Regions from separate parts of the Lactobacillus kullabergensis genome, predicted to be linked through region 2. Evidence: predicted binding sites of a transcription regulator. Region 2 holds the regulator's gene; each other region holds the start of a gene.
What was found. The regulator HrcA, encoded in region 2, represses chaperone genes, less so after heat shock. The targets are predictions, from matches to a motif close to TTAGCACTCNNNNNNNNNGAGTGCTAA.

Region 1 (10,905 bases), 800 kb from region 2:
CTCCGACAAAGATTATATTTTTAGTAATTTTAATAGCACTCGGTGGAACATTTTTAGGAATTTTTAAAGCTTAAGGTTATTGAATGGATAGAAAAATTGTAATTGCTTCACATCATGCTATGGCTAAGGGTATTGAGGATACTCTAAAGTATTTGACCCATACAGATCTTGATATTTGCGTATTATGTGCATACATGGAAAACAAAAAAATTGATTCAGAAGTTGCAAATGTAATGAGTAAATTTAAAAAAGAAGATGAGGTCTTCATTTTTACGGATATTGCATCTGGTAGTGTGAACCAAAAATTTTATAAATATATTAATCGACCGCATACCCACATAATAGCTGGAATGAATTTGCCTATTATAATGAGTATAGCTTTAAATAGTTCGCAGGAATATTTTAGTGAAGAAGCAATCAAGAAGTTAGTTAACCAAGCAAAAGACTCTTTGGTTTATGTTAACCAGAGTAAAAAAAGCCTGGATAAAGAAGACGAATAAATGTAAGTTTCTATAATGTGGTCAGTAATGGTGGCACAAACACTGTGTGAGCTTAGTTCCGATGTTGGTGGAACTAGGCTTTTTTTGTGTTTTCTTTGCTAACTGCTATTGCTAGGGGGTAAAATATATTTAATATATACTAGATAAGGAGATAAGTATGAACAGAGCAGAACTAAAACTAGAAGCTAAGAATCAACTGCGTCATAACTGGGGCTGGGCTATTAGTATTGGTTTCGTAATGACGCTATTTGTTGGTTTCTTTTTTGCCAGGCCAGTAGTAAATGGTTCGCTTAAGACTGCGAATAGTGTGAATGATGTCATGGGAACTGGCTCAATTGATTCGCTGTTTAAGCCAGCATTTTGGGCAGGACAATTTGGTCCTGATACGGGATTAACCATTATTGGCAACTTTTTCATGTTGAGTATGGTGGTCACTTTCTTACACTTTGCTCGTGGAGAAAGACTAGGCTTTTTTAAAGGTATTTTTTCTGCTTTTACTGATGGCCGGTTTGTACCGGAATTTTTAAATTATCTTTGTGGGTATATTTTTCAATTTCTGTGGTCTCTATTATTAGTTATCCCAGGCTTAATTAAGTCTTATTCTTATGCCATGACGCCATATATTGTTAATGACTTAGTGGAAAGTGGACAAGAAGTTCACGCAACAACAGCGATTACACTAAGCCGTCAGTTAATGAACGGGCATAAATGGGAATTATTTGTATTAAATTTAAGTTTTATTGGCTGGTATCTTTTGAGTGTACTAACTTTAGGCATTGGTTATATTTGGTTAGTTCCTTACGAGCAGACAACTAAAGCTAATTTTTACCGCAGGCTAGCCGGCGATCGTTATTTAAAAAAATAAATTGATAACAAAACAAATTAAAAGAGCAAGATGTTCATTATCTTGCTCTTTTTAAGTGTCCATTGAAAAAATTAGTATTTGTTCAAGTCTTCAATACTTTCCTGAAACCATTTGCCAGCGTATTTAGAGTTGAAATCATCGGTCTTTTTAAGGGCTTCTTTGATTTGACTGGAATTCAAGTGATCCATCAGGTATAGCTTTAATGCCTTGTTAATTAAGTCATTAAAATCGGTATCATTAACTTCTAAATATTTTTCTGTTAACTTTGCTACTTTTTCAGATAATTCGATTTTCTTTCTGCTCATTTTTTAACCCCTTAAAATATACATTCATTATAGCATTTTATTCATAACTAATAAGAAAAAATAATTAACGGCATAAAAAATAGCTAGCAATAAAAAAATAGAGTATTATTTTATTTTAAATATAATATTCAATGTTAGGGTCTGAATTAATGAAAGAATTTACTATCGATATCGTAGCACGTATGCAGGAATTTTCTTTTTTTCGTGCGACAAGGCATACCATGGCAATACTGATGCCGATTGCAGTGGTTGGCTCATATTTTAAGCTGTTTAATGATCTGATTTTTACACCCAATGGACTGATTTATAATATTTTTAATTTAGATACAGTTTTATCAGATCACATTTGGTATGGTGGTTCTTTTGTATGTCGCGGAATGGTAGAAATTACTTTTGGTGTTTTTGGCGTCTATGCCAGTTATTTTATGGCCCGTTATACTGCACGGCTTTATCATAAAGATTCAACCATGGCTGGCTTAACAGCTGTTTTAATTATGCTTTTTTGTTCGTATGCGTCTAGTAGTGGTCGTAATGCGCGCATGCCTTTTACGGCTAGCTTGTTACAAATTAATGCGGTTTTTATAGCCTTGGTTATAGGATATTGTGTGGGACAAATTTTTCATTTATTAGGGAAAGACTTTTCTTATGTTAAAGATGAAGGAACAAAGATAATCCAAAAAAGGGCAGGGGATGCTGTTTTGCCTAGCGCTGTTTCACTGCTACTGGGTATTTTCTTAGGAATTATAATTTATGAATTACAACTTAAACTCCTTAATTCCACCAGTTTTAATGAAATTGTCAGTCGAGTTCAGACCACTAATAATTTTGGCGAAGTTTTATTGCTTTCAGCTGTGATTACTTTTTTAGATTGGTTAGGAATCGGTTATCCATTGCGTTCCTTATCAGGAACAGTTAATAATGCTTTTACTGCTGAAAATTTGACGTATACATTAAAACACGGTAATTCCTGGAATGTGCCGTATAAATACTTGGGCAGTTCGCTTATTAACAGTTATGGCATAATGGGTGGTGCCAGTGTTGCTTTAGCCGTGATTGTGTTGCTTTTAATAAGGCGAGGTAATAGAGAAAATGAAATAAATGCTAAAATTAATTTATTACCAGCTGCTTTTGGTTCTACCTTGGGATTTACAATTGGTTTACCTCTAATTTTAAATCCTGTGTTCGTATTGCCTAGTGTTATGATCCCGGTTATTAATATGACATTGGCTGCTGTGGCTATTAGTGTACATATTATTCCTGTGAGTGTTTATCAAATTTTAAAAGGAACCCCCGGAATTTTAGTTTCATTTTTTGGCACAAATGGTAACTGGTCAACGTTAATTTTTACATTACTGCTATTTTTGTTGGATATAGTTTTGCTATTACCAATAATTAAAATTAATGAAAAAATTGATCTAAGAATTGCTTACCAGAAGAAGGAATGATCAGATGCGTAAAAATCCTAATTATAAATGGCTAATCTTGGTCATAATTATTTTAATTATGCTGGCTGTCCCCAGTTTCTTTTGGATGAAAAAGGATAATAAATCAAGAGCCGAACTTAGCAAGTCGCTACTTTCTCCTGTAATAATGGTTCCTGGATCCAGTGCTACAACTGAGCGTTTTAACGATTTGATTGATGAATTGAATAAAACTACTCTCAACAGACACAGTGTAATAAAAATCAAAGTTTCACGTGAAGCAAAGCTTACTTACAGTGGCTCTATTGGTAAAAACGATTTGGAACCTTTTATTATTATTGGTTTTGACAACAATAAAGACGGTTATACAAATATTAAAAAACAAGCAAAATGGCTAAATGTTGCGTTTGAATCACTAATTCAAAACTATAAGTTTAATAATTTTAAAGCGTTTGGTCATTCTAACGGTGGTTTAATTTGGACTTACTGGCTGGAACATTATTATTCTGAATATTCTGATAACATTAAGATAAAGAAGTTAATGACTTTAGGAACTCCTTATAACTTTACGGAAAGTAATATTAATAATCGGACGCAAATGCTGGCAGATTTTATTAAAAATCGTGCAACACTACCGCAATATTTAAAAGTTTATTCTCTTTCTGGAGGGAAAAATTATGAATCAGATGGAATCGTACCTGAAACAAGTGTTGCTGCCGGTAAATTCATTTTTCAAAATCAGGTCAAGAATTATACGGCAATGACAGTTACAGGCGAAAAGGCAGATCACTCAGATTTGCCGCAAAATAAGCAGGTAATTCAAGCAATTAGGCAATACTTGTTGAAGAAAACCAATAAGCCATTAAAGCCAATTAAAGGAAAGGATAATCGTTAATGAAGTATCAAGAACAACCGTCAAAAATTGAAGTTATTGGTGGTAAAGTTAATAATCTCAAAAATATTAACGTTAATATTCCCTTACATAAATTTGTAGCCATCTCTGGCTTAAGCGGTTCTGGAAAATCCAGCTTAGCAATGGGTATTCTTTATTCAGAAGGTGCAAGACGTTATCTTGATTCCTTAGCAGCCTATACTAGGAGACGCATTAGCCAAGTTGGTCGTGCACAAGTAGATGAGGTAAAACATATCCCTTCAGCTTTGGCATTAAGACAGCGACCTGCTGTTCCTGGTGTGCGCTCAACTGTTGGCACAGTAACGGAAGTCTTTAATATCTTACGATTAATTTTTTCCCGTTTAGGTTCACCTGTATGTCCTAATGGTCATAGGGTTCCACCAACCATAAAAATTGCTGAAGCAATGGATTTAACTGGGGAAGCAATGGGTCGCTTGACGTGTCCTACATGTGGCGTACAATTTTATGCTTTCAGCGCTGAAGACTTTGCGTTTAATTCAGATGGGGCGTGTCAAAAATGCCAGGGTCTAGGAACAGTTGAACAGATCGATGATAGTCAAATTATTGCTGATGAAAATTTATCACTTGAAAAAGGTGCAGTAGCCACTTGGCAAATTCCTGGTCGAAATTGGATGTGGCGTATTGCCCGTGAACTAGGAGTACGGACTGATATTCCATATAAAGAGTTGAATGCTAAAGAAAAAGATATTGTGCTTCATGGTAAAGAGCGAAAAGTCCCTATTGACTTGCCAACTTCAACTGGTCGAGTTTATCATCTTGATGCGCTATATGAGAATGCCTATAATGCGGTGGCTAACTCCCGTAAAACAACTAAGTCGGAGCGAGGATTGCAAAGAATTAATTCTTTTTATAAATTTAGTACCTGTCCTCGCTGCCATGGCTATCGGATTGATCCTAGTCGCTGGCAGCAACTAGTTGCCGGCAAAAATATTGTTGAAGCTGAAAAACTGACTTTAGGTGAATTAACTCAATATATGGACGAGATTTTAGCAAGTTTGCCACAAGACATGCAAGACTTAGCAGAAAATTTAACGAGTGAGTTGTTGCATCAAGTCAAACCTCTGTTAAAATTAGGACTAGATTATTTGAATATAGATAGACAAGCAAGCAGTCTTTCCACTGGGGAACTTCAACGTATCCAGCTTGGCAGAACGTTGCGCACCGAAACCACAGGGGTACTCTATGTATTAGATGAACCATCAGTGGGCTTACACCCTGATAATGTAGCTGGGTTGATTGATGTATTTCATGAATTGGTCAATCAAGGCAATTCTTTAGTTGTTGTTGATCATGAAACTGCCATTATTAACGCAGCTGATTGGGTGATTGAAATTGGTCCCGGTTCAGGCAGCCAGGGTGGTGAAATTATTTCCCAGGGAATACCCGAAGAGATAGAACATAATGAAAAATCCTTAATTGGACCATATTTAACAGGTAAAGCACCATTATTTGTCAGACCCAGGGCCAATAAAGACCAAGTCTTTAAACATGGCAAAATAAAGCTTGATGTTACTAAGCGCTTTAACTTAAAAAACTTGCATGTGCAAATACCTGTCAATCGCTTAACTTCTGTTACCGGATTTTCAGGTGCTGGTAAAACTACTCTCATTCTAGATTCTTTGATTCCGGCATTGAAGGCACAAAAAAATAATAGTGAAAGACCTAAGTGGGTAAAGAACTTAGATAATGACTATATTAAAAACGTGGTTAGTGTTGATTCTACTCCAGTTGGTAAAAATCAGCGCTCAACTGTTGCAACTTATACAGATATTATGGACAACTTGCGTAAACTTTTTGCCAAACAGCCTTTAGCTAAAAAGTTGAAATATCGTGCATCTCATTTTTCATATAATAATAAAGAAGGTGCATGCCCAGCATGCGGTGGCACTGGTGTTATTGCACTTGATATCCAATATTTGCCAGACATGGTTGAGACATGTTCAGTATGTGGAGGTCATCGTTTCAATCAAAATGTCTTGCAGGTAAAATGGCACAATTTAAGTATTGCTGACGTTTTGGATTACTCAGTAGATGATGCCTTAAAAGAAGAAATTTTTCAAGAAGTGCCAAAAATTAATAAAACAATTACAACATTGCATGACATGGGATTAGGTTATCTTCATTTAGGAGAATCTACTCCGGCTTTGTCAGGAGGAGAAGCACAGCGCTTAAAGTTAACGAGCCATATTCATCAAAGACAAAAAGGTACTTTATTTGTTTTTGATGAGCCAACAGTAGGTTTGCATCCACAAGATGTTAGAACTCTCTTACAAGTGTTTCAAAGACTGCTTGAACAAGAAGGCACTATTATTACTATTACGCATGACTTGGATATTATGGCTAACAGTGACTATATGATTGATATGGGACCTAGAGGAGGACAACAAGGAGGAAAGATTATTGCAAGTGGTGCACCTGTGGATATTTCTCGAAAATCTAATAGTTTGACTGGTAAATATTTAGCAAAGCAGTTTAATTTATATCAAAAATAGAAAACAAAAGCCTTAAAAGTAGTAATAATGTAACTTTCAGGGCTTTTTTGCTTCTTGTGGAAAAACATCCAATCCTGTGGAAAAAAGTAATCAAAACTATTGCTTTCTGTGGATAACCTGCTATAATATTATATGTAAGTGATTAGCAGTCGAATGCACCGAGTGCTAATTGCAAATTTATAACCTATCAAAGGGGTGTTTACATATGGCATATTTTGATAATGAGTTTGACGATTTATTTAACGAATTAAACAATTCTTTCTTTAACAATACTAATGATAATGGTGGAGCTATTCCTATTCACTACTCTAGTAGCATGAATATCTCTCCGCAAGACTTAAATCAAAACGGACAAATGGGACAAAAGCAAGGACAAAAGCCAATTGGCGTTGACCTGGTTGAACAAGCTAAAAAGAATAAATACGATCCTGTAATTGGGCGTGACGAGCAAATTCAGGAAGTAATAGAAATTTTAAGCCGGCGTAAAAAGAATAACCCAGTATTAGTTGGGCCGGCTGGAGTTGGTAAAACTGCCATTGTAGAAGGATTAGCACAAAAGATCGCTGCAGGCGATGTTCCTGACAAGATGAAAGACAAACATATTATTGCAATCAACATTAATGATATGGTTGCTGGATCAAGTTTGCGTGGTAGCTTTGAAGAGCGCCTGAAAAAAGTGATTGATGAAGCTAAGAAGAACCCAAATATTATTTTGTTTATTGATGAATTGCATAATATTGTTGGAGCAGGTTCTACTGATTCTGAAAATAACAATGGTGACGCCGCTAATATTTTGAAACCAGCTTTAGCTAGTGGTGACTTGAACTTAATTGGTGCAACGACTACAAGTGAGTACCGCAGAATTGAAAATGATGCGGCACTGGCACGTCGGTTCCAACCAGTACAGGTTCCAGAACCATCAGCTGCAGTGACTGTCAAAATTTTGGAGGGTCTCAAAGATAAGTACGAAGCTTTCCATCATGTGAAATATAATGATAGTGCCTTAAAGCTTGCAGTCACATTGTCACAACGTTATATTCAAGGACGCTATTTACCTGATAAAGCTATTGATTTAATGGATGAAGCTGGTGCTAAAAAAGGCCTTGACACGCTTCCTAGTGATGTGGCAACTTTAAAGAAAAAGATTAAGAAACTGGAAGATGAAAAAGAAGAGGCTGTCAAAAAGGAAGATTACAGTAAAGCAAACGAGTTGAAAAAGCAGATTGAAGATTTACGTAATCAGGCTGATCACGTAGATGCTGCTGCTACTCCTCGTGTTACTGATAAAGATATCTATGCTTTAATTGAAGCTAAGACCAAAATTCCAATGAGTGAATTACACGCAAGTGCAGGACAAAAGAATCTTGATTTGGCTGAAAAATTAAAGAAAGTGGTAATTGATCAGGATAATGCAGTTGATGTTATTACCGATGCAATTGCCCGTAAACAAGTTTTTAAAGACAATGATCGTCCTACGGGTACGTTCTTGTTAACCGGACCTACTGGTGTAGGTAAAACGGAATTAGCTAAACAATTGGCCATTCAATTATTTGGTGGTGAAAATCATCTGATTAGACTTGATATGTCTGAATATCAAGATCAAATGGCAGTTAACAAGCTAATTGGCTCTGCTCCCGGTTACGTTGGCTATGGTGAGGGCGGTCAATTGACTGAAAAGGTTCGTCACCAACCATACAGCTTAATTTTATTCGATGAAATTGAAAAAGCCAATCCACAAGTATTTAATGCCTTGCTTCAGATTATGGACGATGGTCGTTTAACTGATGCTCAAGGCAGGACTGTTTCCTTTAAGGATACAATTTTAATCATGACTTCTAATGCTGGTTATTCTGACCAATTGCTAAAGGACGGTAAAATAGATCATGATAAATTAATCAAGGCTTTGGAAGCATACTTCAGACCAGAATTTTTGAATAGACTTGATGCGATTGTGCCATTTAATTCATTAACTAAAGATGATATGAATAAAATTATTGACATTTACTTAAGTAAAATGGCACATGTTTTGGCAAAAAAGAACGTTAAGGTTGACGTTTCTGATGAGACTAAAGCTTATTTAGCTGAAAAGGGCTATGATAAGAAATTTGGTGCTAGACCTTTACGTCGGGTAGTTGAGCAGGACTTGGAAACACCGATTGCTAAATTATTGATGAAAGAGCCTGACACCAAAGAAGTCAAATTTACGGCAGATGACAAACATGTTTACTTAAATGACGCTGCAGTATTAGATATTAAACCAAAAGAAAAAACTGAAAATAATGATAAAACAAAACAAGACTAATCTCAAAAAGGGATCATTCAATAGAGGATGATTCCTTTTTTGCTTCTAGTTGTTTCATGTGAAACCTTCCATACAGTAACAAAATTGAATTTTTGTTTAATTATCAGAAATTCATATTATTTTATTAAAATTAATGTAAATTCACTATTGACATCAACAAAAATATAGTTTAAATTAGGTAGCAATTAAATTATTATTAAAAAGCTAAAAATTATTTTTTAGCTTTTGTAGTTTTGTTATAGGGGACAATCAAATGAAACAACGAGTAGAAGACCTGGATTGGAAAAATCTGGGATTTAAGTATCGTGATCTGCCTTATCGATATGAGGCGAAATATAAAGATGGAGAATGGCAGGAAGGAAAACTGACCGAAGATTCATCCATGACCTTTTCTGAAGGCGCGGAAGTACTGCACTATGGACAAGAGGTTTTCGAAGGACTAAAAGCTTACCGTAGAAAAGATGGCAAGATCAATCTCTTTAGACCTGATCAAAATGCACACCGCTTTACTCTTTCAGCAAAGCGGTTAGCCATGCCACCATTTCCTGAAGATAGATTTGTTGATGCCGTAAAACAAGTTGTTAAAGCCAATGAAGAATTTGTACCACCATATGATAGTGGCGCAACTCTTTATTTACGACCACTTATGGTGGGAACAAGTAAAGTTTTAGGTGTTGAAGCAGCCAGCGAATATACCTTCCGCGTTTTTGCGGTTCCAGTTGGCGCATACATTAAAGGATTGAACCCTGCAGATTACGTTGTTAGTGAATACGACCGTGCCGCATATGCTGGTACCGGTCAAGCAAAGACAGCCGGTAACTATGCCAGCAGTTTGCTTCCGACAGTTGAAGCACACAAAAACGGTTTTGCCGATAGTCTTTACTTGGATCCACGTGAACATAAATATATTGACGAATTTGGTGGTGCTAACTTCTACGGCATTACCCAAGAAGGACAGTTTGTCACACCAAAATCAAAATCGATTTTGGTTTCTATTACTAAGCGCTCACTTTTGGAAGTCGCTAAGTGGCAAGGTCTAAACCCAGTTGAACGTCAGATTACCTTGGAAGAAGCGTTCAACATGAAAGAAGCTGGTGCGATGGGTACAGCTGCTGTAATTTCTCCTGTAGGTTCAATTACCTACGAGGGTAAAAAACATGTTATCTATAGTGAAACAGAAACTGGTCCAGTTACTAAGAAACTTTATAACGAACTGGTTGATATTCAGTATGGTAACAAGAAAGGCCCAGAAGGCTGGGTCCAAACATTGGATTAATTTACAAATTGGGAACAAAAAAGCGAGGTTGAAGCCTCGTTTTTTTCTGCTCAAAATAAATTGCCACTATTCTTTATCAGTAAAGTGCTGTTTTATGATATGTTATTCTGCAATCTTGCTCAGACTTTGTTTCAGCAGTTTGCGAAAACTTTTGTCAGCTGGTAACGATTTATCCGCAAACCAACCAGTTCCCACGTTCACAATATCTCCTATTGCTAAATCTCTAATGCACCTGCTTGCCAATAATTGCTTTTGAGGATCAGTAAATTTCGTTCCTATTATCTGATTAAAAATAGTTTTTAATTCAGCAAAAGCCATATCGACTTCTGGATAGTTATCAGTGCGTGGCATTTTTAAAACAAATTGAGTTAAGAGAAAATGATTCAGTGCTCTTTCACGAAATGCCATTGCAAAATCAATAATCGCTGTCATGCCAGCTTTGCCAAACAAATCTTGGCGTAATTGATCTGTTAGTAGGTTAACAGCCCACGCAACTATGGCGTAATTTAGTGCTAACTGATTGGGAAAATAATTATATAGAGCTTGCGATTGAGTGCCAAGTTTTCTGGCAATGGCCGCAAAATTGTTTTCTTTATTGTCTTCAATTAACATAATACTTGTTTTAATAATTATTTCTTTAGACAAAATTTTTCGTGGCATTTTGCACTCCTTACTTAATTTGACTTTTACAACATGTAAACTATAATTACATACTGTAACTATACCATATAATATTAAGAAAATTAAGAAGGTCAAATATCATGAAAATTTTTTTGTTGGGATTAATAGGGTTGATAATAGGAACCTTCG
Region 2 (10,905 bases):
AAAAATATTAAGCACCATGGTATTTAACTAAAGAAAATACGTCAAGTCCTGGTAATTTTTCTTTTCCCTTTAAATCAGGTAATTCAATATAAAAACAAGAACCAACTAACTCTCCACCTAGGTTTTCAATTAATTGTTTGCACGCCCTTAAAGTTCCAGCTGTAGCCAATAAGTCATCACAAACTACAACACGCTGGCCAGGTTTAATAGCATCTTTATGAATTTCTAAACTATTTGAACCATATTCCAGGTCATAAGAGGCACGCTCAACCTCCCTCGGCAATTTATGTGGTTTTCTAGCTGGCACAAAACCAATACCTAATTCTGTTGCCACAGGACAACCAACAATAAACCCACGCGCTTCGGGACCAACAATTATATCGGCATTTTTACTTTTAACATATTCAGCTAACTTGTGTGTAGCTGCCTGAAACAATTTGCCATCTTGTAGGACAGGAGTGATATCCCGAAAGATTATTCCTTTGTTCGGAAAATCCTTTACACTTGCAATATGTTTCTCAAAATCGTTTGCCATAAGAAGAAAAACCTCCAAAAACTTAACTTTCTTTCTAAAGCTTATTTGACCTTTATATTCTAACAAATTTTGTGCTTAAAAGCATTAAAAGCGAGAAAAATTAATGTTGCTTTAATTGCTCATTCACGTACATTAGTAATTTTTGACTAGGCATTTGTCGCAATTCATTTATAAAAGCAATCTGTGACTTTGTAGCCTGATAATATTTCGAATTTGTCAGTTTATTTTTAACAGGATTATTGACACCAAATATTTTATTATCTTCTAATTGAATAAAATTCAATTCAAAGAATACACGTAAAATAAAGAGAACATTGTCGTAATTTAATTTTATAAATTTACCGACCTTTCGGTAATCTTGCAGTGTTAGACCAGGGTGAGAATATACATATTTTAACAAGATTTCAAAATCAGATTTTAGCGGTAAATGTTGGACTGGCAGTTGATCCATCAGAAAGTGTAAATAAAGTTGTTCGTAACTATTGTTCAACGCAAAATCCAGTTCTTTTTGATTACGAGGGACATCAAGCAAGACGGCTACTTCACCTTCACTGTCATAATCATTGACCAATGTAATTTTTGCGGGATCAATATCAAATAAACTAGAAGCAGCGATCTTATTTCTTTTATCAAATAATAGATATCTGTCTGCAAAACCCATCACATATTTTTCATTGCGCAAATCAACCACTGGCTCAGGAACTGCTAATTTTGGTGCAGCAAAAATGATTCCCTTTATAATGCCTTGTAATTTTATCTGATTACGAAAGCAATTTTCTTGTAGCTCAATAAACAACTGATCTACATAAGGCAAAAGAATTTTTGTAAGGAACTTCTTGTTAAATCCTACAACATCAACCTTATTATGGTCTTTACTAATTGTTAATTTGATATGATTTTTCTCTTTACCCATGTAAAAACAGCTGTTAATTTTCGGATGAATAATACTAAAAATGGGTTTAACATTATCAGTTCCAAAAGGACCAACCTGTTTGATATCAGCTATAATTTTCAAATCCAGATGAGAAAAAGGTAGTTCGCAATCATAATAGCGAATGTTTTGATTAAAAGTACCTGTAAAGCTATCTTTAAATGATTTGCGTAAAGAGGAAATTTTGCTTTCAGTCATAGACAAGCCACACGCAAAATCGTGACCACCGAATTTAAGAAAAAGTCTATCCTTTAAAGGCTCTAAGGCGTTAAAAAGATTAAAACCATCTACAGACCTTCCCGAACCTTTGATAATTCCCTCTTCATTCTTTGTCAGGACTATGGTTGGCTTATGAGTTTTCTCAACTAATTTATTTGCAACTAATCCCAAAACCCCTTCATTAAACTTGGGATTATATAAAACTAAAGTTTTATCTCTTTGCCAACCATTATTTTTAATCTGATTAACGCAAGATTGATAAACTTCAGCTGTTAAATTTTTACGTTCATCGTTTAGACCTTCAATCTTGTCTGCTATTTTTTCAGCTTCTTCGTCAGTCTCACATAATAGTAAGTCAACGGCTAAACTCGCATTATCCAGTCTGCCTACAGCATTCAATCTTGGTGCAATGTTAAAGCCAACATCTGTTTCATCAATATGTCCTAATTGTAAACCTGCTTTTTTTATTAAAGCTCTTAGTCCCGGCCGCTCAGTCTCATTAAGCATTTTTAAACCCCGTTTAACGATAATATGACCTTCTCCGGAAACCTTGACCATATCTCCAATTGTGCCAATCATTGCCAGTTCCAATAATTCTGGCATTGAATCCTGCATTAAAGCTCGGCAAATAGTATAGGCCACTCCAGCACCACAATAATCATCAAACGGATATTTTTGGCCAGGGTAGTTGCAATGCACTAACGCATAGCTTTCAGGATTTTTATCTTGAAATTTATGGTGATCTGTAATTATTGTATCTACACCTTTACTTTTGGCAAAAGCAACCTCGTCAACTCCAGTAATACCGTTATCTACAGTAATGATCAGTTTAGTCCCATCTGCTACAATTTTCTTGTAGGATTCAATATTTGGTCCATAGCCATCTTTAAAACGATCGGGAATGAAAAAATGAACATCGGAACCTAAAATGCCCAGTGTTTCCACCATAATAGTAGTGGCAGTAATACCATCAGCATCGTAATCTCCATAGACCGTTATTTTTTCTCCTGCATCAATTGCTTGATTAATTCTGTTAACTGCCTTTTTCATGTCATGCATTAGAAAAGGATCAGCCAAGTCATCTTCGGTGGCATTAAACCAATAATCTATTCTTTCCGCACTATTTATCCCGCGCAAAGAAAGCAGCTTAGCCGTAATCGGGCTAAGCTGATACTTTTCAATCAATTCCGGAGCTAATTCTTCACCTATACGCTCACGCCATTCAATCATATGTTTAATTCAGCCTTTTTATATTTATTTTCTATTTTGAATTTAAGTCATCATCATTCATTTTTAAAACAGCCATAAAAGCATCTTGAGGAATTTCAACATGACCTACAGCTTTCATGCGTTTTTTACCTCTCTTCTGCTTTTCCAGCAGTTTTGCCCTTCTATCCGGATCACCCGTATGAATTTTCCAAGTAACGTCTTTACGATAAGGCTTTACGGTGGCACGAGAAATAATTTTTGCTCCAATTGCCCCTTGAATATCAACTTCAAAGTTCTGCCTAGGAATTAACTTCTTAAGCATTGAGGTCATTTGTCTTGCTCTATTTTGAGCTTCATCCCGATGTGCAATGAAACTAAGAGCATCAACCACTTGTTTATTCAACAGAATATCAATTTTAACTAAATCAGTTGCCCGATAACCCGTAATTTCATAATCAAGTGAGGCATAACCTTTAGTGGAAGATTTCAAATCATCAAAAAAATCATAAATAATTTCGGCTAGCGGCATATTGTAAATTACGTTAACCCGATATTTGTCTAGATAGTCCATTGTCACAAACTCGCCCCGTTTACGTTGACATAATTCCATCACAGGACCGACAAAATCATTCGGAACCATTACTTCTGCTTTAACAAAAGGTTCCTGCACTTCCTTATATTCACCTGCAGACGGTAAATCAGAAGGATTATCAATCACTTTGGTTGTGCCGTCATTCATAATCGCATGATAATCAACAGAAGGGGCAGTCATAATCAAGTCTAAGTCAAATTCCTGTTCAAGTCTTTCCTGCACCACATCCATGTGGAGTAAACCTAAAAAACCGCACCTAAAGCCAAAGCCTAAAGCAGTTGAAGTTTCAGGTTCAAATTCTAAAGCAGCATCATTGAGCTGCAATTTTTGTAAAGCTTCCTTAAGGTCATCATATTTTCCATTGTCTACGGGATACATACCTGAATAAACCATTGGTGGTATCTGACGATAACCGGGAAGTGGTTCCGCGGTCGGATGTTCTGCGGCAGTGATAGTATCACCAACACGAGTTTCACGAACGGACTTGATGTTAGCCGTTAAGTAACCAACATCCCCAGCAATTAGAATATCTTTTTTAACCGGATGTGGACTGGAAACTCCAACTTCAGTAACTTCATATTCCTTACCGGTATTCATGATTTTTATTTTATCACCGGGTTTAACGGTACCTTCTTCAATCCGCACAGATAAAACAACACCGCGATAGTCATCATATTTTGAATCAAAAATCAACGCTTTTAACGGTGCTTGGAGATCTCCACTAGGAGCTGGTATATCTTTAACTATGCGTTCAAGCAACTCCTTAATTCCCTGCCCGGTTTTACCGGAAACTTCAACAGCGTCGGAAGCATCTAACCCCAACATTTCTGTGATTTCCTCTTTAGCCTGCTCCGGATTAGCTGAAGGCAGATCAATTTTATTTATAACAGGCAAAATTTCTAAGTCATCATCAATTGCTAAGTATGTATTTGCCAAAGTTTGTGCTTGCACACCTTGCGAAGCATCTACAACTAACAATGCACCTTCACAAGCCGCTAAGGAACGGGAAACCTCATAAGAAAAATCCACGTGTCCTGGGGTATCAATTAAATGAAAAATGTAGTCTTCGCCATCTTGCGCATGATATTTAATTTCTACTGAGTTCATCTTGATGGTGATGCCGCGTTGGCGTTCCAGCGGCATATCGTCTAACATCTGATTTTTTAATTGGCGTTCAGATACCGTATCGGTCAACTCTAAAATTCGATCGGCAATCGTAGACTTACCATGATCAATATGAGCTACAATGGAAAAATTGCGAATACGCTTCTGATAATCTTGTAATTTTGTTATGTCCATAAATAATTTGCACCCTTTACTCTATCTTTATTATTATAACAAATTCCCAAACACCTATAAAATTAATTAAGATAAAGAAACTTTTTATCAAAATTAAAGGACTAATCCCATCAAGCTTGAAGAATTAGTCCTTTAGTTCAATTTGCAAATAATACTACTAATATCTTATAATGCCATTTTTATCTGACATTCCATTTTCATTGAAAAGTCTCAAATAATTTTTGATTTCTTTTTTACACAGCAGGGATCATCGGATTTAATTATTAAGTCAGTATCAATCTTTCACCAGTATTTATAACCTTTTGGGCAACTCAACATCATAATTCTCCATTTTTGCAGACCAACATTCACAGTAATAATAGCATATTTTTTACTGCAATCTTTCTTTTAATCTCTCAAAGAATCCTTTTTCCTGTGGTGTTATTGACCCACCACCGGCTTTGACAAAATCAACCAAAGCCTGTTTCTGCTTTTCATTGATTGACTTTGGAATCTGTACTTGAACAGTGGTTATTTGATCACCTTTACCATTGCCACGCAAATATGGAACACCTTCGCCACGCAAAGTAAATTCTTTATTAGGCTGTGTACCAGCAGGAATTTTTAATTTCTTTTCTCCATGCACGGTTTTAACATTAATTTCATCGCCTAAAGTTGCCTGGGCAAAGGAGATTGGAACAGTAGTATAAATAGTAGTACCTTTGCGTTCGAAATCTTTTGATGGCTTAATACGATAACTGATATAAAGGTCACCATAAGGACCACCATTTTTACCCGCTTCTCCCTGGCCTTCATAACGTAATTGTTGTCCATTATCTATTCCGGCAGGAATATTAACTTCAATAGTATTTTTGCCATCAATTACGCCTTTGCCGTGACAAGTTTGGCAAGGATGCTCGATAATTACGCCTTTGCCGTTACATTTATCACAAACTGTCTGACGACGAATAACTCCCAACATAGATTTTTGAGTTATTGTCATGTAGCCAGTACCATTACATTTATCACAGGTTATCGGATGCGTTCCTTTTTCAGCACCATTACCTTTACATGTAGGACATGTTTCACTCCGAGTGTATGAAACCTGAGTCTTCTTGCCCGTGATTGCATCCATAAAATCAATTGACAAAGTATAGTCTAGATCTTCACCACGAGTTGGTGCTGTTGGGTTGGCGCGACGCTGATTTGCTCCTGTTGCACCACCGAAGAAATCATTAAAAATATCACCAAAATCACCAAAGCCGCCAAAATCACTATATCCTTGACCTGCACCGCCAAAGCCTCCCTGACCATTGACTCCGGCCGAACCAAATTGGTCATATTGTGCTTTCTTTTGCTGGTCATGCAAAACTTCGTAAGCTTCATTAACCTTCTTATACTTTTCTTCAGCACCGGGTTCATGATTTAAATCAGGGTGGTATTTTTTGGCAAGTTTACGATAAGCAGAGGTAATTTCCTTATCACTGGCATTGCGATCAACACCCAGAACGCTATAGTAATCTTCTTGTGCCATCTATAAGCTCCTTAACTTTACAAAAGAAAAGAACTACTTTTTGGCAGTTCTTTTCTAATTTATTCAATTATAAACCCTTTACTTATCTGGGTCTACCTTATGAAACTCGCCTTCACCTGCGGAACCACTACCTGAATTGCCATCTTGGGAACCAGGATTTTGTGGTCCTGCTTGAGGTCCAGCCTGTCCTTGTGCACCTTGAGCCCCACCATTAGCTTGGTACAATTTGACTGCTAAGTCTTGGGCAACTTTAGACAATTCATCCTTCTTGGACTTCATCTCATCCAAGTTGTTGTCCTTTTGAGCCTTCTTCAAAGCATCAAGTGCATCTTGAACCTTCTTAGTATCATCATCTGATACCTTGCCTTTGACATCCTTCAAAGTCTTTTCAGTTGAGAAGATTAATTGATCGACTTCATTACGAAGATCAACTTCTTCTTTCTTCTTCTTATCCTCTTCAGCATGTTCTTCAGCTTCTTTTTGCATCTTCTTGATTTCTTCGTCAGATAAACCGGATGAACTCTTGATGGTAATCTTTTGTTCTTTACCGGTTCCCATATCTTTAGCAGAAACATTAACGATGCCGTTTTTGTCAATATCGAATGTAACTTGAATTTGAGGAACACCACGTGGAGCGGCAGGAATGTCTGTTAGTTCAAAACGACCTAATGTTTTATCGTCAGCAGCCATTGGGCGCTCCCCTTGCAAAACGTGAACATCAACAGCCGGTTGATTGTCTGCAGCAGTAGAGAAAATTTGACTCTTTGAAGTTGGAATTGTCGTATTCTTTTCAATTAACTTAGTAAATACGCCACCCATGGTCTCAATACCTAAAGAAAGAGGAGTGACATCAAGTAAAACTACGTCCTTAACATCACCAGAAATAACTCCACCTTGAATTGCTGCACCTAAAGCAACAGCTTCATCTGGGTTAATTGAGTGATCAGGCTCTTTACCAGCCCACTTCTTAACTGCATCCTGAACAGCAGGAATACGGGTTGAACCACCATTCAAAATAACTTTATCAATGTCATTAACTGTTAATTCAGCATCTTTCAATGCATTGTCAAATGGAATCTTTGTCTTATCAACTAAATCAGCAGTTAATTCGTCAAATTTTGCTCTAGTTAAATCAGCTTCCAAATGTAATGGTCCAGATTCACCAGCAGAAATAAATGGTAATGAAATATGAGTTGAAGACACGCCAGACAAATCTTTCTTAGCTTTTTCAGCGGCATCCTTTAACCTTTGTAAAGCCATTTTATCTTTAGAAAGGTCAACACCATTTTCATCTTTAAAGTTCTTGATCAACCAATCAATAATTTTATTATCGAAGTCATCGCCACCAAGGTGAGTATCACCGTTAGTTGAAAGTACTTGGAAGACTCCGTCACCTAATTGCAAAACAGAAACATCAAAGGTACCACCACCAAGGTCATAAACCAGAACTTTTTCATCTTCAGCATCTTTATCAAGACCATATGCAAGTGAAGATGCAGTTGGTTCGTTAATTATTCTCTTAACGTCTAAGCCTGCAATTTTACCGGCATCCTTAGTAGCTTGACGCTGAGCATCGTTAAAGTATGCAGGAACTGTAATGACTGCTTCAGTAACCTTTTCACCAAGATAATCTTCAGAGAATTTCTTGATATATTGTAAAATCATGGCAGAAATTTCTTGAGGAGTGTATGCTTTATCACCAATCTTGACCTTATAATCAGCTTCACCCATATGACGCTTAATTGAAGAAATAGTATTAGGATTAGTAATAGCCTGTCTCTTTGCGACTTCACCGACTTGAATTTCTCCATCCTTGAAAGCAACTACTGAAGGTGTAGTACGGTTTCCTTCTGGATTGGTAATAATTTTTGGCTCTTTTCCTTCAAGAACAGCAACTGCCGAGTTGGTAGTTCCGAGGTCAATTCCGATAACTTTTGACATTGATATGCTTCCTTTCAATTATTGTGCTACAACAACCATCGCTGGTCTTAAAGTACGATCTTTGTACAAGTATCCTTTTTGCAAAACCCGCACAACATGATCTTTTTGATCTTCATTTTCAGCTTCAACTGTTTGGACAGCTTGGTGTAAATTAGGATCAAACTTTACACCTTCAGCAGTGATTTCACTGATTCCATGATCTTTCATGGCTTTAACCAGAGAATCAAGTGTCATTTGCACTCCCTTTTTAAGCTGCTTTGATGCTTCATCATCAACCTTTGTTGCCAAAGCTCTTTCTAAATTATCCATTGCTGGCAAAACATCTTTAGCTAAAGATTGTGATTCATATTTAATAAGTTGCGCTCTTTCATTATTGTAGCGATTTTGCATATTTTGCATTTCAGCTTGACTGCGCAAGTACTTATCTTCTAAATCATCTTTTTCTTTTTGCAACTGGGTCAAATTGTGTTGCAGTTTGCTTTCCAAAGGTTCGGACTTCTTTTTTTCGTTAGCCTTAGCTTGAGAATGCTTTTTAACTTCTTTTGATTCAGTTGATTCTTTTTGCTCTTTTTTTGAATTTTTACTGTTAATTTCTTCTTTACTCACGGCTAACCTCCTTTATTTAAATCTACCATAATAATCAAGCAACTTTTTAGATAGCTCATTTCTGAAATATTCAAGCAATCCTATCACTTGAGAATACGGCATATTATCAGGGCCAAGTAAAGCAATTATGCCCTTTCCGTGAGGACCAACGCTGTACTCTGCCGTAAGCAGACTATAATCCTTTAACAAATCATTTGATAACTCAGACCCTAGACTTACCCGAACTGGATATCTGTCACTTTTTAAGTTTTGCCTGTTATCCAAAATACTAGAAATTAAGTCATTATGCTCAATCATTTCATATAATGACCGCAAATTAGAAACGTCACTCAAAGAAATATTATTGAGCAAATTAATCTGACCATCGACATACATTTGCTCGCTGGCAGCATCACTGATCACATCTTCAACTAAATCTATTAATTCAGACACATGAGCAGCTTTAAGCTTTTGTCCTAAAGTCTTCTTAAGAAACTCAGGTGTAACCTGATCTAGCGACTTTCCTACTAATTCATCGTTAATCATACGAACGGCACGTTCAATGTCATCACCATGAATATTGTATGGTAAGTTATAAACCTGGTCATGAACATCGCCATCACTGGTACCAAGAATAGCCATAATCTGTCTGCCAAATAAAGGTACTATACGAAATCCGGTAATAGTTAAATCACTATTCTCAGGCCCCTCCGCAAATGCAGTGTAATTTGTTAGGTCAGATAAGATCTTAACAGCTTCCTGTACGATGTCGTTAACTTGATGAAACGGCTGATCAAGCTGATTAATAATTCTTTTATAAACAGAAGATGAAATCTGTAAAGGCTCAACTAAATTGTCAAGATAGTAACGGTAGCCTTCTGTTGAAGGTACTCGACCACTTGACAAATGAGTTTTTTCAATCAAGCCTTTTTCTTCTAAAACCGCCATTTCGTTACGAATAGTTGCACTTGAAACTTTAATAGGTAACTGATTCATGACTGTTTTAGACCCAACAGGATCATGTGTCTGCGTAAAATCATTGATAATTGTTTTTAAAATTAATTCTTGACGTTCGGTCAACATAAATATCGCCCTCACTTTTAGCACTCAAACTTATTAGGTGCTAACAATTAATATGATACTAGCTTTTAGCAGAATGTCAAGTTGAGTGCTAACTTTTTTACAAAAAAACGCTTATCCCCTTTAAAATTGAAATTAACCAATGCCGGCAAAATAAGCTTTGATTTCTGCCTCATCACCACTCATTTGTTTTTTTAGTTCTTTTAAGTTATCAAATTTAATTTCGCCACGAGTATACTTATACCATTTAATTACCATTTCTTCATCATAGGCTTCTTGATTAAATCCAAATAAATTCGATTCAATATAAAGCTTTTTACCCTCATTAATAGTTACGTTATAACCCACGCTTGTCATTGAGTCATACCACTTGCCTTTAATCTTGGTTTTAGTAGCGTATACTCCAATTTTAGGAACCACCTTGTCTTGAGACCAAACTAGATTTGCTGTAGGAAAACCCAGTTTATGGCCATTACGTAAACCGTGCCCGACCTTACCGGACATGACATACGGAAACCCTAATAATTTAGTGGCCAATTCCATATTTCCACTGGTAATGGCCCTTTTTATTTCCGTAGAGCCAATTTTTTGGCCATCATAAGACTGTTTTGGAACATCAATAATAGCAAATCTTCCCTTAGCAAACTTAGGGAAATTTTTCATATTGGCAATCTCTTTGGGACCATAAGTGTAGTCAAAGCCGGCTACAACTGTATCAGCATTTAATTTAACAATAATTTTATCTACAAATTCCTGTGCAGTCAGTTTGCTAAATGCCTCATTAAAATGCATCACAAGCAAAAAATCAACTTTTAGTTCCTGCATCTTATAAGCTTTTTCAGACAATGTATCTATATAGCTGACTTCTTTATTTTGATAAATTTCTTTAGGATGTCGATCAAATGTCATTACTACTAATGGTAAATGCTTTTGAATTGCTTTTTCTTTTGCGATTTTGATTAATTCCTGATGACCACGATGAACACCGTCAAAGAATCCTA
Region 3 (10,905 bases), 490 kb from region 2:
TCATGTTAATCCCGGTCAACAGTTGTCCTGGTCGACATTTGAAGGACCTGATTTTAGATTGTTTTTTGCACAAGCCTTTAATGGCAAGTGGTGGGCAATAGCTGCAGCTTTAGTATGGTTATTAATTTTTGTTTGGCTTTATAAAGATCAAAATAAAATTGCCTTGCCTAGCAAACGTTATGCCCTAAATAATGGCCAGGTTAACAAAGTAGAAAGTACTCAAGATGATCTTGAAATTAATGAAGAAGATAAATCATGGAGTATTTCCAGTATAGACGGTATTGATTTTGCTAATGTGCATAAAAAGATTCCGAGTCCTGCAACAAAAGGCAACTTCACAATCAACGATATTAATGACTTAGATTTTACGAACTTTAACAAGTAAAACGGAGTAAATCAAATGAAAGATAAAACTCCAAAATCAAAAAAATTAACCAAAATATGGTGGTCGTTTGCTTTATTCATTAACATCATTTTAACAATTCAAGCAATTTTGACTCAAAATATTATTGGTTGTATCAGCGTAACCTTATTTGGTCTTTTTATAGCTAAATATGGTGACCCAGTAATTTTTGAAAATTATAACCGCCAAAAAGAAATTAAGTATCAGGCTGCCTATAAAAAGCGCAGAGAATATGAAGTAAGGAAAAGAGATAAATAAATGATAGAGAATTACAATATAACTAAGGAAAGACTTCCTTTTGAAAATGAACGTAAAGATATTGCTGAAGTAGCACGCGAAATGTTTAACCGGAAGATGACAAATATCGCGGGTGGAAATATTTCCGTCAAAATTACTCCAGATGAAACTTTCTCTTATGATAACCAGACTTATTATGCTAACCACGATTACTTACTAATGACTCCTACTTTTATGTCAGAAGCGTGGTTTTCAAAACTAAATGCTTCTCAAATTTTAGTCATTGATTTGGAAACAGGCAAAAAACTGGCTGGTGAAGGTCGATTAACCCGTGAAATCAACATGCATATAGGAGCTTATAAAGCAAATAAGGATATTAGAGTAGTTTACCATTCTCATGCTCCAAAAAGCATGTTTTGGGCAACACTGGGTCAGGATATGCCTAATTTAACAGAGATTACCTCTTTTAATGTTCCTCTTGGCAAAATTAAATGCTTACCTTATCGAGTAGCATGCAGTAAAGAACTTGCAGATTTAGTGCACGATGAACTGGTAAAGCTTGGTGATAACGCTAAAGAAAATATTTTTCTATTAAACAGCCACGGAGTTTTAATTACTGAAACAGATCTGCATGCTGCAGCTCAAGTTTTAGAAACAGTTGAGTGGAATGCGGAGATTGCATATAAACAGGCAATCTTTAAGAAATTAGGAATCATAGATCAATATCAATCACGTGGCAAAAGTACTGATGGTATGGTTGGTTAAACTGCCAGGCTAAAAGTAAATATCTATTCAAACAAAAAGGAAGTCAAATACAATAATTTGACTTCCTTTTTCACTCTTAAAGAGCATCAATTTTTTAGTTGATAATAAATTTTATTTCTTTTGGTTAACCATAATTTCATCGATTAAACCATAGTCTTTAGCCTGCTGTGCGGTCATATAATTATCGCGCTCAGTATCCTTTTGGATTTTTTCCAAGGGCTGACCAGTAGTTTCATGTAAGATACGGTTAATCTTTTCACGACTCTTTAAGATTTCATTAGCTGCGATCTGAATATCAGTTTGTTGGCCTTGAGCACCACCCAAAGGTTGGTGAATTAAAACCGTGGAGTTAGGTAAAGCAAAACGTTTACCTTTTGCACCACTGGTTAACAAAATGGAAGCCATTGAGGCTGCCATACCAATGGCAATGGTTGAAACATCTGATTTAATAAAGTTCATGGTATCCATGATTGCCAAACCAGAAGTAATTACTCCACCAGGTGAGTTTATATAAAGTGAAATATCCTTGGTGTTATCTTGAGCATCAAGAAATAGTAATTGTGCAATAATTGAATTTGCCATATCATCGTTAATTTCACCACTAAGCATGATGATACGGTCTTTTAACAAACGTGAATAAATGTCGTATGCGCGTTCGCCACGTGCAGTTTGTTCAATAACTGTAGGTACAAGCATCTTTCTACCTCCTAAATATAATTAGCACTCTATCAAGTACAGTGCTAATTAAATCACTTACATTACGTGCTGTCAATGAAAGTGTATTAATTTTGTATTCTTTTTAATGAGGTTTTTATTATATAATTTAAAGGTAAACTTAAATATTGGAGGATATATTTTGAAGCTTTGTAAGAAAACAATAACCTATTTACTGACTATAGTTGCCGGACTATTGATCTATACCGGCTTGTCAACTACATCAGTTGCGGCAGATTCCAGTAGCACTCAGCCGCCAGTTCAAGATGATAATAATAAATCATCGAATAGCTCAACTGATGCAAATTCTGATAATACTGATGCCAATAAATCTGGTCAAACTGATCAAGATGGTACAGATGATCAGGATAATACTAAACCTAAGCCAAAACAGGTTGTTACTGGTTTTGCTATGATGACAAAAGTTGCCGGTAATAAAAACTATAAGGTTTGGAAAGAAGTTAAAGACGGCAAAGTTAATACTAAAGTAGCTGATGGCATTAATTTTCAGTACAGTCACATTCAGTCGGATCAACTGATCGAAACCAAGAAATATCGCTATTGGCGTATTTATGTCAATGGTCGTGAAGTAGGTTATGTAAATGAAAATTACTTTGACAGAAACAAAATCGCTGTTCCTAAGACTGTTACTTTGGTTCGCAATGAGTTTTATGACTTTTCAACAAAAGATGCAATTTCATATGTTACAAATAGCATGGGAACTGTAATTGACAATAGTCAGGTAATTGTTTCTAAAGATAGTATAAATTGTGGTACTCCTAAAACATATAAAGTGAAATATACATATGGAGACGCAACTGCCACCGTTAAAGTGACTGTAAGAAAGAGTACTAAAGAAGGAGTTGTTGATGCAGATACATTTAATTCCTTCCCTGCTCAACCGGGCACAAATGATTATCAAGCTTGGAAAACTCATTATGGTTCATCCTTAAATTATGTTAGTCCAACAGAGTATAGCCCTGAAGATAGTAAACATACCTTAACTAGTGGTGATTTAACTTTAAAGACGAAATTTTACCAGCCAGTTTTACTCAGTGTGGCAGATCCGACAGATGATAACATTAATCGTGTCGGTCATATTCCAGAAGGAGTAACCGTTTCTGATGGTTGGGCCTATACCAGTCTTTTGAGCCACACAGATGTGATGTCTGGTCACATTGTTGGTTATGATTTGAACAAATTAACTAATCCATATAATTCACAACACTTACTTGATATGACCCAAAAGAAGTTTAACAATTATGTTAAACATATTAAAGTAAGTCCATATATTCCAATCGGTCACGGTCAAGCTATGGGCTCAAGTGATAAATACATTTATGTTTTAAACAACGACAATACGTTAAAAGACACAAATAATTCTGAAGAATTAATTCAAATACGTAAAAGTGACTTGCAGATTAATAAAATTTGGACAATCAAAACGTGGATTGATGACGGCAAGACTAATCGCTATTTCCAAAATGGCGTGATGATTTCTGATTATGATATGTACACCGTTTATCATGATACTGAAAATAATTGTTATGAATACTGGGAATTTACTCGTACCGGTGATAACTGGTATCCAAAATTAGTAGGAAAAACTGATGGCAACTTTGTTAATAACAACGCTCCAGTACAGGGTTTTACTTATGATGCTAAAAACAAAAACTTTTATTTAGCCTTTAATGATTTGATTTTTAAAATCGGTCGTACTGGTAAAATAAAGGATACTTACTCATTTGATACTGGTCGTGAAATCGAAGGACTATCAGTAAGTGATAATAAGTTATATGTAAATCTAGCTCAAAGAGCTGAATTACTCGTAAGTATGAATATCAATTAGACAAAGTAATTTGAAATAAGAGCTGAAAAGCTCTTTTTTTGTTTATTTACTAATAAATTTATATGTAATGCAGGCTCAAAAAAGCAAGCGTATTTAACCCTAAGATACCTCAATAGAGAAGGTGATCCGACTAATTCCAGGCATAAATAAAAAAGAGCTTTAGCTCTTTTTTTCTTTCTTTTGGCATTCAGGACAGATACCGTATATTTCAACATGGCTAGAGGATGTGACGAACCCAGTTTGCTTTTCGGCTTCTGTTCTCATGCGGTTTTCAATTGTATCAAATTCAGGATAATAGACGTCAGCAATTTTGCCACACTTTTTACAGATAATATGAAAGTGGGGTTTGACAAAATAATCGTAGTGTAGAGAATCATCGCCATTTTTTATTTCAATCACAATTCCGGCATCAACTAATTTGTTTAGAGTATTGTAAACCGTAGCACGATAAGTAGGTTCATCACCACTAATTGCCGAAAAAATTGTGGCTGCAGTAGGATGATTATGATGTGCCATTAAGTATTCTAATATTTTTAAACGGGGTTTAGTTGCTTTTAAGTGATGGTTACGCAATAAGTCTTCAGCGTCATTATGAAAATCAGGCAAAGTTCTCATCTCCTTTATTATTTAGTTATAGTTTAGCATTTTTGGCAAAGAAAAAACCGCCTTAAGCAAGGCGATTTTTTTAATTATTATTTTCTTCTTGGTGGTGTCTAATAGTCGGCATAATCAAACCAAGTAGCAGTAATACTACAGGGGTAGCGATATTTAGACATAATGTAAATGGATCAGATGAGTACATCCCCATTAAACAGCATGCAATCGTAACAGCTAGTCCCCAAAGGCCGGCTATATATGCCAGCCATTGGTGCTTGGTCATTTGGTAGTTATCAAAACCATTGTGGAACTTTTCATGTTGTTTCCGTAAAGCCAAATATGCAATGAACACCCATAGATAACGCATTGGCATTACTATTGAATTAAGTTTAACCAATTGTGCCATTACTGCTTGTGCATCAGGCATAACGGCTTGAAGTGCTATAATTCCACCAGAAAGAATAACAATCATCCAAATACCGTTTAGGCACCATGTTTGTTGACTTTTAAAAGCTTTTTAGGAATGAAATCTTTAGCTTCTTTGCCTCCTAACAGCATTCTTAGGGGCGCATCAATACTTATAACTAAAGCAGAAAATTGACCAATCACATTGCACCAGGCATAGATGTAGAGGAATAATCCACCAACTCCATAATATTCACCCAATTTTTGAAAGGCAATATAAGGGCCGTTTGAAATGTATTCATTCAAATTGCCATTAACAGTCTTAGGATCAAACATTAATGCTAAAGCAATTGTGCCCAAAATAGCTGAAATCATCACCATTCCGGCCAAGCCTAACATTGCTTTCGGGAAATTTTTTGATGGATTTTTCAGTTTATTAACATATGGCGAAATTTTCTCCGCTCCACCGACAGCAAATACTAAAATTGACAGAGAAGTAAAATACTTAATGTTAAAATCTGGTACAAAATTTTGCCAATTCCAGTTTACAGTATTGAAATTAGCGTGCGGATTAATCATTGGAGCCGCAAACATCATAATAATAAATAAAATTGACATGATGAACATTGAAGTACCAGCGATTGTTGACAAAGTTTTAATTACTGGAATGCCCCGACTGGCTACCCAGCAAAAGAATAAAAAAATTACTAGTGTAGCTAGTTGTGTCCAAGCTGTTGGCAGACTGTCATACCAATTAGTATTTCCAAAGATACCCCAGGCCATGCCTCTCAAGCCACCTGTACCTTTACTGGAAATGTAAACTACGTGAACCGCCCAAAAGGTCCAACCAGCATAATAGGCCCATTTAGGTCCAATAGTGGCGTTAATCCAAGAAGCCACACCACCTTCAGAATCTTTAAAAACAGACCCTAGTTCACCAACCATTAGGGCATAAGGAATAAAGAAAAGCAGGAAAATAACTATCCAGCTAAAAATTACCTTTGTGCCATCAAAATATATAAATCCGTTAACAACGTTGCCGAAGCTCCATACTATAGAAAAAGCCATAGTAGCAAGCGTTGTCCACATCATCTTTTTAGAATTGTTTGGTGTTTCACCCATGAAACTACTCCCTTATTTTAAGATAACAATTTTATTATTTTAGCTTAAATGGTTATAAAAATCTAATAAAAAGTAGTTTATTTTTATAACGGCGGTAATTATTGATTTATGCCTGAAAAAGTGCAAAACTGTTATTATATTATAAAGAAGGGTTGTAAGCTTTAATGGAAAAAAAATTTAAAAACAAATTGCTAGTTGCTGGAACGATAGCAGCAGTTGGCTTATTTGTTGGGAGTAATAATTCATACATTTCTGCTAAAAGTTATCATAAGGCTGTTACTAAGATAGCTGGCAATGGCAACTACGCAGTTTATCATAGTGCATCAAAGAAGGGACCATCTGGCAAATTCACCTCTACGAAGTATTTCAAACACGCACAGATTCAGTCTAAGAAGTCTATTGCTACTAAGAAAGGCAAGTTTTGGAAAATAATTGTTGATGGTCGCACAGTTGGTTGGGTTAACCAAAACTTTTTTGCCAGAAATAAGATTTCAGTAGCCAACAAAGTTAGTTTAGTACAAAATAATCAATATTCATTTAATACTAAAGATGCGATTAATTATGTGACTGATGGTACTGGAACCGCTGTTGATGCAAATAAAGTTAATGTTTCTAAATCTAAGATTAACTCGGGTACGCCAGGAAAGACTACTGTAGATTACAGTTATGGCAAAGCTAAGGCTAGCGTAGACGTCACAGTTCGCTCTGACAAGAATGAAGGTATTGCAAGGGCAAATAAAACTCCTAAGAATGGTCCAAAGGAAGTTTCTACGTGGAAGGGCAGTTCTAAGTCTTCATCCAGAAATTGGAATGCAGCTCATCACTATACTCCTGAAACCAGATCTAATACTTTTAAAGCTAATGGTTTAACTTTGAAAACTAAGTTGTTCCAACCTCGATTTGTGAGTCTTGACTACAATAAGGCAGGAGATAAAATGGGTCAGGTAGGTGTAATTCCTGAAGGAATTACTGTTCATGGCTCGAACTTCACTGTTGCAGTCTTTAACTCAAGCAAAGCACAAAACGGTCACCTAGTTTCTTATGACTTAAAACACATTAACAAGTTTAAGGCACAAAACTTATTAACCCTAAACTGGTCAACTTTTAAGAAATATGCATCACATATTAAAGTTAGTCCTTATATCAAACTAGGACATGGTCAGGCTATTGGTTCATCTTCTAAATATGTTTACGTAATTGCCAATAATAATACTTCAAGCAATTCAGATGCTTCTGAAGAAATCTTGCAAATACGTAAGTCAGATATGAAGATTAATCAAATTTGGACCTTTAGAATTTCTAATTATGGTAGTCCAAGATATATTCACAATGCTACATTTGCCGGTGACAATACAATGTATTGCCTGTTCCATAATGGTGGCCACGGTTATTATGAATATTGGAAAGTTACTCGCAGTGGTGATACCTGGACTCCAGTTGAAGTTGGCGCTACGAAAGGCAACTTTGTAAGCAATCATTCGCCAGTTCAAGGATTCACTTATGATCAAAAGCACAGTCAATTCTATGTTGGCTTTAATGATTACATCTTCAAAGTTGATAAAGATGGTACATTTAAGAAGACCCATCATTTGAATGTTAGACGTGAAATTGAAGGGCTATCCTCATATGGCAATAAGCTTTATGTTGAGTTTGCTCAAAGAGGAGAATTAACAGCCGGTAACACGAATTAAAAATATATACTGAGCAGCTTGATAATCAAGCTGCTTTTTTGTTTATCATTTTTGAACTTGAGATAAATGAAAAATACTTTCAATTATAAGTTTAGTTTTAAAATTTATACTTCAACTCTTACTTTAAAATGTTTTAAAAGTAATTAAGACTTTTTATATTCGCCTCCAATTAGTTTAAAAAAAAGCCGAATTCCTGTATTATGGTACGCAACAACATAAATAGAAGTTATTTTAAGGAGGATTTTTTGGTTAAAAGAGACTTTATTGATACCTGTAGCTTTTCAAAAGATGAAATGCAATATTTAGCTGAGCTGGGTATTAAAATTAAAGCAACTATTAATCATGGATATTATCCATCGTTATTAAAAGGAAAAAGTCTGGGTATGATTTTTGATCAGGTATCTACAAGAACACGCTGTTCAGCTGAAACTGCAATGACTGAACTTGGCGGTCACGCATTGTATTTAGCACCTGGTCAGATTCAATTGGGAGAAAATGGTCATGAAGGCTTAGCTGATACGAGTCATGCCCTAGGTGATCTGGTTGATATCATTGGGGTTAGAACTGCCAGTCATGAAGATATTGTTGAAATTGCTCAAAATTCGCCTGCACCCGTAGTTAATTTTATGAGTGATAATGATCATCCAACACAAGCCCTTGGAGATTTAATTACAATCAAGGAATTTTTGCCTCAAGGAAAGAAACTATCTGATGTTAAGCTGGTTTTTGTGGGGGATGCAACTCAGATTACAGTTTCAGCACTATTTTTGTGTGCACAAATGGGGATGCACTTCGTTCAGTATGGTCCTAAAGAAAAACATCTGCCTATGGAAATATTGGATAAAGCCGCAAAAATTGCTCAAGAAAATGGTGGCACAATTACACTATCCGAAGACGAAAAAGTTTTAGAGGATGCTGATTTCGTTTATACAGATGTTTGGTATGGTCTATATGATCAAGAGCATAGCAAAGACGAATATATGAAACTTTTTTATCCTAAGTATCAGGTTAATGATGAGCTACTAGCTAAAACAAAAAATCCGTCCGTTAAATTCATGCACTGTTTGCCAGCAAATCGGGGTGAAGAAGTAACGGCTTCTGTGCTTGATGGCAAAAAATCTATTGTCTGGCAGCAAGCTGCAAACAAAAAAACAGCAATGAGAGCAGTATTTACGTATTTGCTTAAAGGTAAGTCTTTAGATGTTTTAAATGAAATTACAGATTAAATAAAATAATATAAAAGTTTTTAGGTTTAAATAATTTTTACAGTCAATCTATTAAATTAGATTGGCTTTTTTGAATTTTGCGGAAAATATCAACATGAATCATGTTTCATTGATAATAAATTGTTTGATTTTATGACTCAGCCGAAAAACTAGATATTAAGGTTATGTTTAGTGGTGAATTATGTTTCATAAAATGAAACGCTTTTACAGTAATAAAAATCCTATTGCATAAACATTGAAATCGATTTCAAATGACGAAATATCAATGTATATTGGGATTGTAAAAGATATGTTGTTAATTGAAAAGGAGATTTAAATATGAAAAAAAGAGATTACATTGATACTTTTACTTTTTCGCAAAATGAGATGCAATTTATGGTTGATTTAGGAATAAAGATCAAAGAATCTATCAGAAATGGCTACTATCCGCAACTATTAAAAAATAGAAATTTAGGAATGATTTTTGAACAAACTTCCACTCGTACCAGGAATTCTGCAGAGGCTGCCATGTCAGAACTTGGAGGTCATGCACTATATTTAGCACCTGGTCAAATTCAATTAGGAGAAGGTGGTCATGAAAGTTTAAATGATACGGGTCATGTATTAGGTGAATTACTGGACATAATTGGTGCCAGAGTTAATCGTCATGAAGAGGTTGAAAACCTGGCCAAGTTTTCAAAAGTGCCAGTAGTCAACTTTATGAGTGATGAAAGTCATCCCACCCAGGCGTTGGGAGATCTGATAACTATTGAGGAGAATTTGCCAAAAGGAAAAAATTTAATGGATGTAAAGCTGGTTTTTGTTGGTGATGCAACTCAAGTAGCTATTTCAACTATGTTTTTCTGTGCACAAATGGGAATGGAATTTGCTCAGTTTGGTCCTAAAACTAATCAAATGCCCAAAGATGTTTTAGAACATGCAAAAAGAATAGCTCAAGAAAACGGTGGTTCAATCGAAATTTCTGATGATGAGGAAGTTTTAAAAGATGCCGACTTTATTTATACCGATGTTTGGTATGGCTTATATGATAAAGAATTACAAAGAGAAAAATATATGAAGATTTTTTATCCTAAATATCAGGTTAATGATCAATTGCTGGAAAAAACTGGAAACAAAAATGTTAAATTCCTACATTGTTTGCCGGCTTCTCGTGGTGAAGAAGTAAGTGATTCTGTTCTCGATGGTGAGCATTCACTAGCATGGGATCAAGCAGGTAATCGTAAAACAGCTATGCGGGCGATTTTTGTTTATTTGCTTAATCCTAGAATAAAAATGGCTTCAGATGCTTTAAAGAATAAATATAAAGGCGAACTTGAAGAAATGCTAGTTAATGAACCTTATAGAGATAACGATGATCTGAGTATCAAATATTAACTATGGTTTAGGTAAGAACTATGCAATCTGAAAATACTCAAACAAATGAGTTTGAAACTAAAAACGTCAATCAATTATTTCTGAAATATGGGTTTGTTACACTTGCAGGCATGTTTGCACAATGTGTAATGGTTATTCTTGAGGCTATTATTACTGGAAATGGACTTGGAGCGGAAGGATTGGCAACTGTCAGTATCATTATGCCTCTTGAACTTATTAATGATGCTATTGGAACTGGGTTAGGTATTGGAATTACCACTATTGCAGCCCAGTATAAAGGACAAGGAAAAGAAGAAGAAGCCAGAAAAATTTGGAATGATGGCGTCTGGTTTACATTGATCTTTTCTATTATCTTAGCAACCTTAATCGCTGTATTTGCTGAACCTGTTGCAACGGCACTAGGTGCTCGAGGACCAGTTAAGCAAATGTCAATACAATTTATCAGGGTGTTTATGATTAGTTACCCATTTTGTTTCGTAGGACAAATTGGCATACCTATGCTTAGGGTTGATGAAAAGCCGG

Region 1: the regulator HrcA is predicted to act here: its motif matches at 6,660-6,686, upstream of DKL58_RS09195 (ATP-dependent Clp protease ATP-binding subunit).
Region 3: the regulator HrcA is predicted to act here: its motif matches at 2,123-2,149, upstream of clpP (ATP-dependent Clp endopeptidase proteolytic subunit ClpP).

The regions. Positions count from the first base shown of each region.
Region 1 is NZ_CP029477.1:1,951,703-1,962,607, reverse strand. It holds gene DKL58_RS09230 (PTS system mannose/fructose/sorbose family transporter subunit IID) at 1-74, shown strand, start outside; gene DKL58_RS09225 (PTS sugar transporter subunit IIA) at 84-500, shown strand; gene DKL58_RS09220 (DUF975 family protein) at 658-1,365, shown strand; gene DKL58_RS09215 (hypothetical protein) at 1,437-1,670, opposite strand; gene DKL58_RS09210 (PTS sugar transporter subunit IIC) at 1,820-3,115, shown strand; gene DKL58_RS09205 (alpha/beta hydrolase) at 3,120-3,986, shown strand; gene DKL58_RS09200 (AAA family ATPase) at 3,986-6,517, shown strand; gene DKL58_RS09195 (ATP-dependent Clp protease ATP-binding subunit) at 6,723-8,819, shown strand; gene DKL58_RS09190 (branched-chain amino acid aminotransferase) at 9,073-10,095, shown strand; gene DKL58_RS09185 (TetR/AcrR family transcriptional regulator) at 10,198-10,755, opposite strand; gene DKL58_RS09180 (sulfite exporter TauE/SafE family protein) at 10,857-10,905, shown strand, end outside.
Region 2 is NZ_CP029477.1:1,148,225-1,159,129, forward strand. It holds gene DKL58_RS05430 (adenine phosphoribosyltransferase) at 8-535, opposite strand; gene recJ (single-stranded-DNA-specific exonuclease RecJ) at 636-2,912, opposite strand; gene lepA (translation elongation factor 4) at 2,947-4,785, opposite strand; gene dnaJ (molecular chaperone DnaJ) at 5,156-6,298, opposite strand; gene dnaK (molecular chaperone DnaK) at 6,377-8,239, opposite strand; gene grpE (nucleotide exchange factor GrpE) at 8,258-8,845, opposite strand; gene hrcA (heat-inducible transcriptional repressor HrcA) at 8,858-9,907, opposite strand; gene ribF (riboflavin biosynthesis protein RibF) at 10,040-10,905, opposite strand, start outside.
Region 3 is NZ_CP029477.1:662,240-673,144, forward strand. It holds gene DKL58_RS03320 (PTS galactitol transporter subunit IIC) at 1-385, shown strand, start outside; gene DKL58_RS03325 (hypothetical protein) at 401-661, shown strand; gene DKL58_RS03330 (class II aldolase/adducin family protein) at 662-1,405, shown strand; gene clpP (ATP-dependent Clp endopeptidase proteolytic subunit ClpP) at 1,517-2,101, opposite strand; gene DKL58_RS03340 (SH3-like domain-containing protein) at 2,262-3,968, shown strand; gene DKL58_RS03345 (Fur family transcriptional regulator) at 4,128-4,574, opposite strand; partial or broken gene DKL58_RS03350 (APC family permease) at 4,654-6,092, opposite strand; gene DKL58_RS03355 (LBA0864 family S-layer associated protein) at 6,257-7,783, shown strand; gene argF (ornithine carbamoyltransferase) at 8,029-9,009, shown strand; gene argF (ornithine carbamoyltransferase) at 9,328-10,383, shown strand; gene DKL58_RS03370 (MATE family efflux transporter) at 10,404-10,905, shown strand, end outside.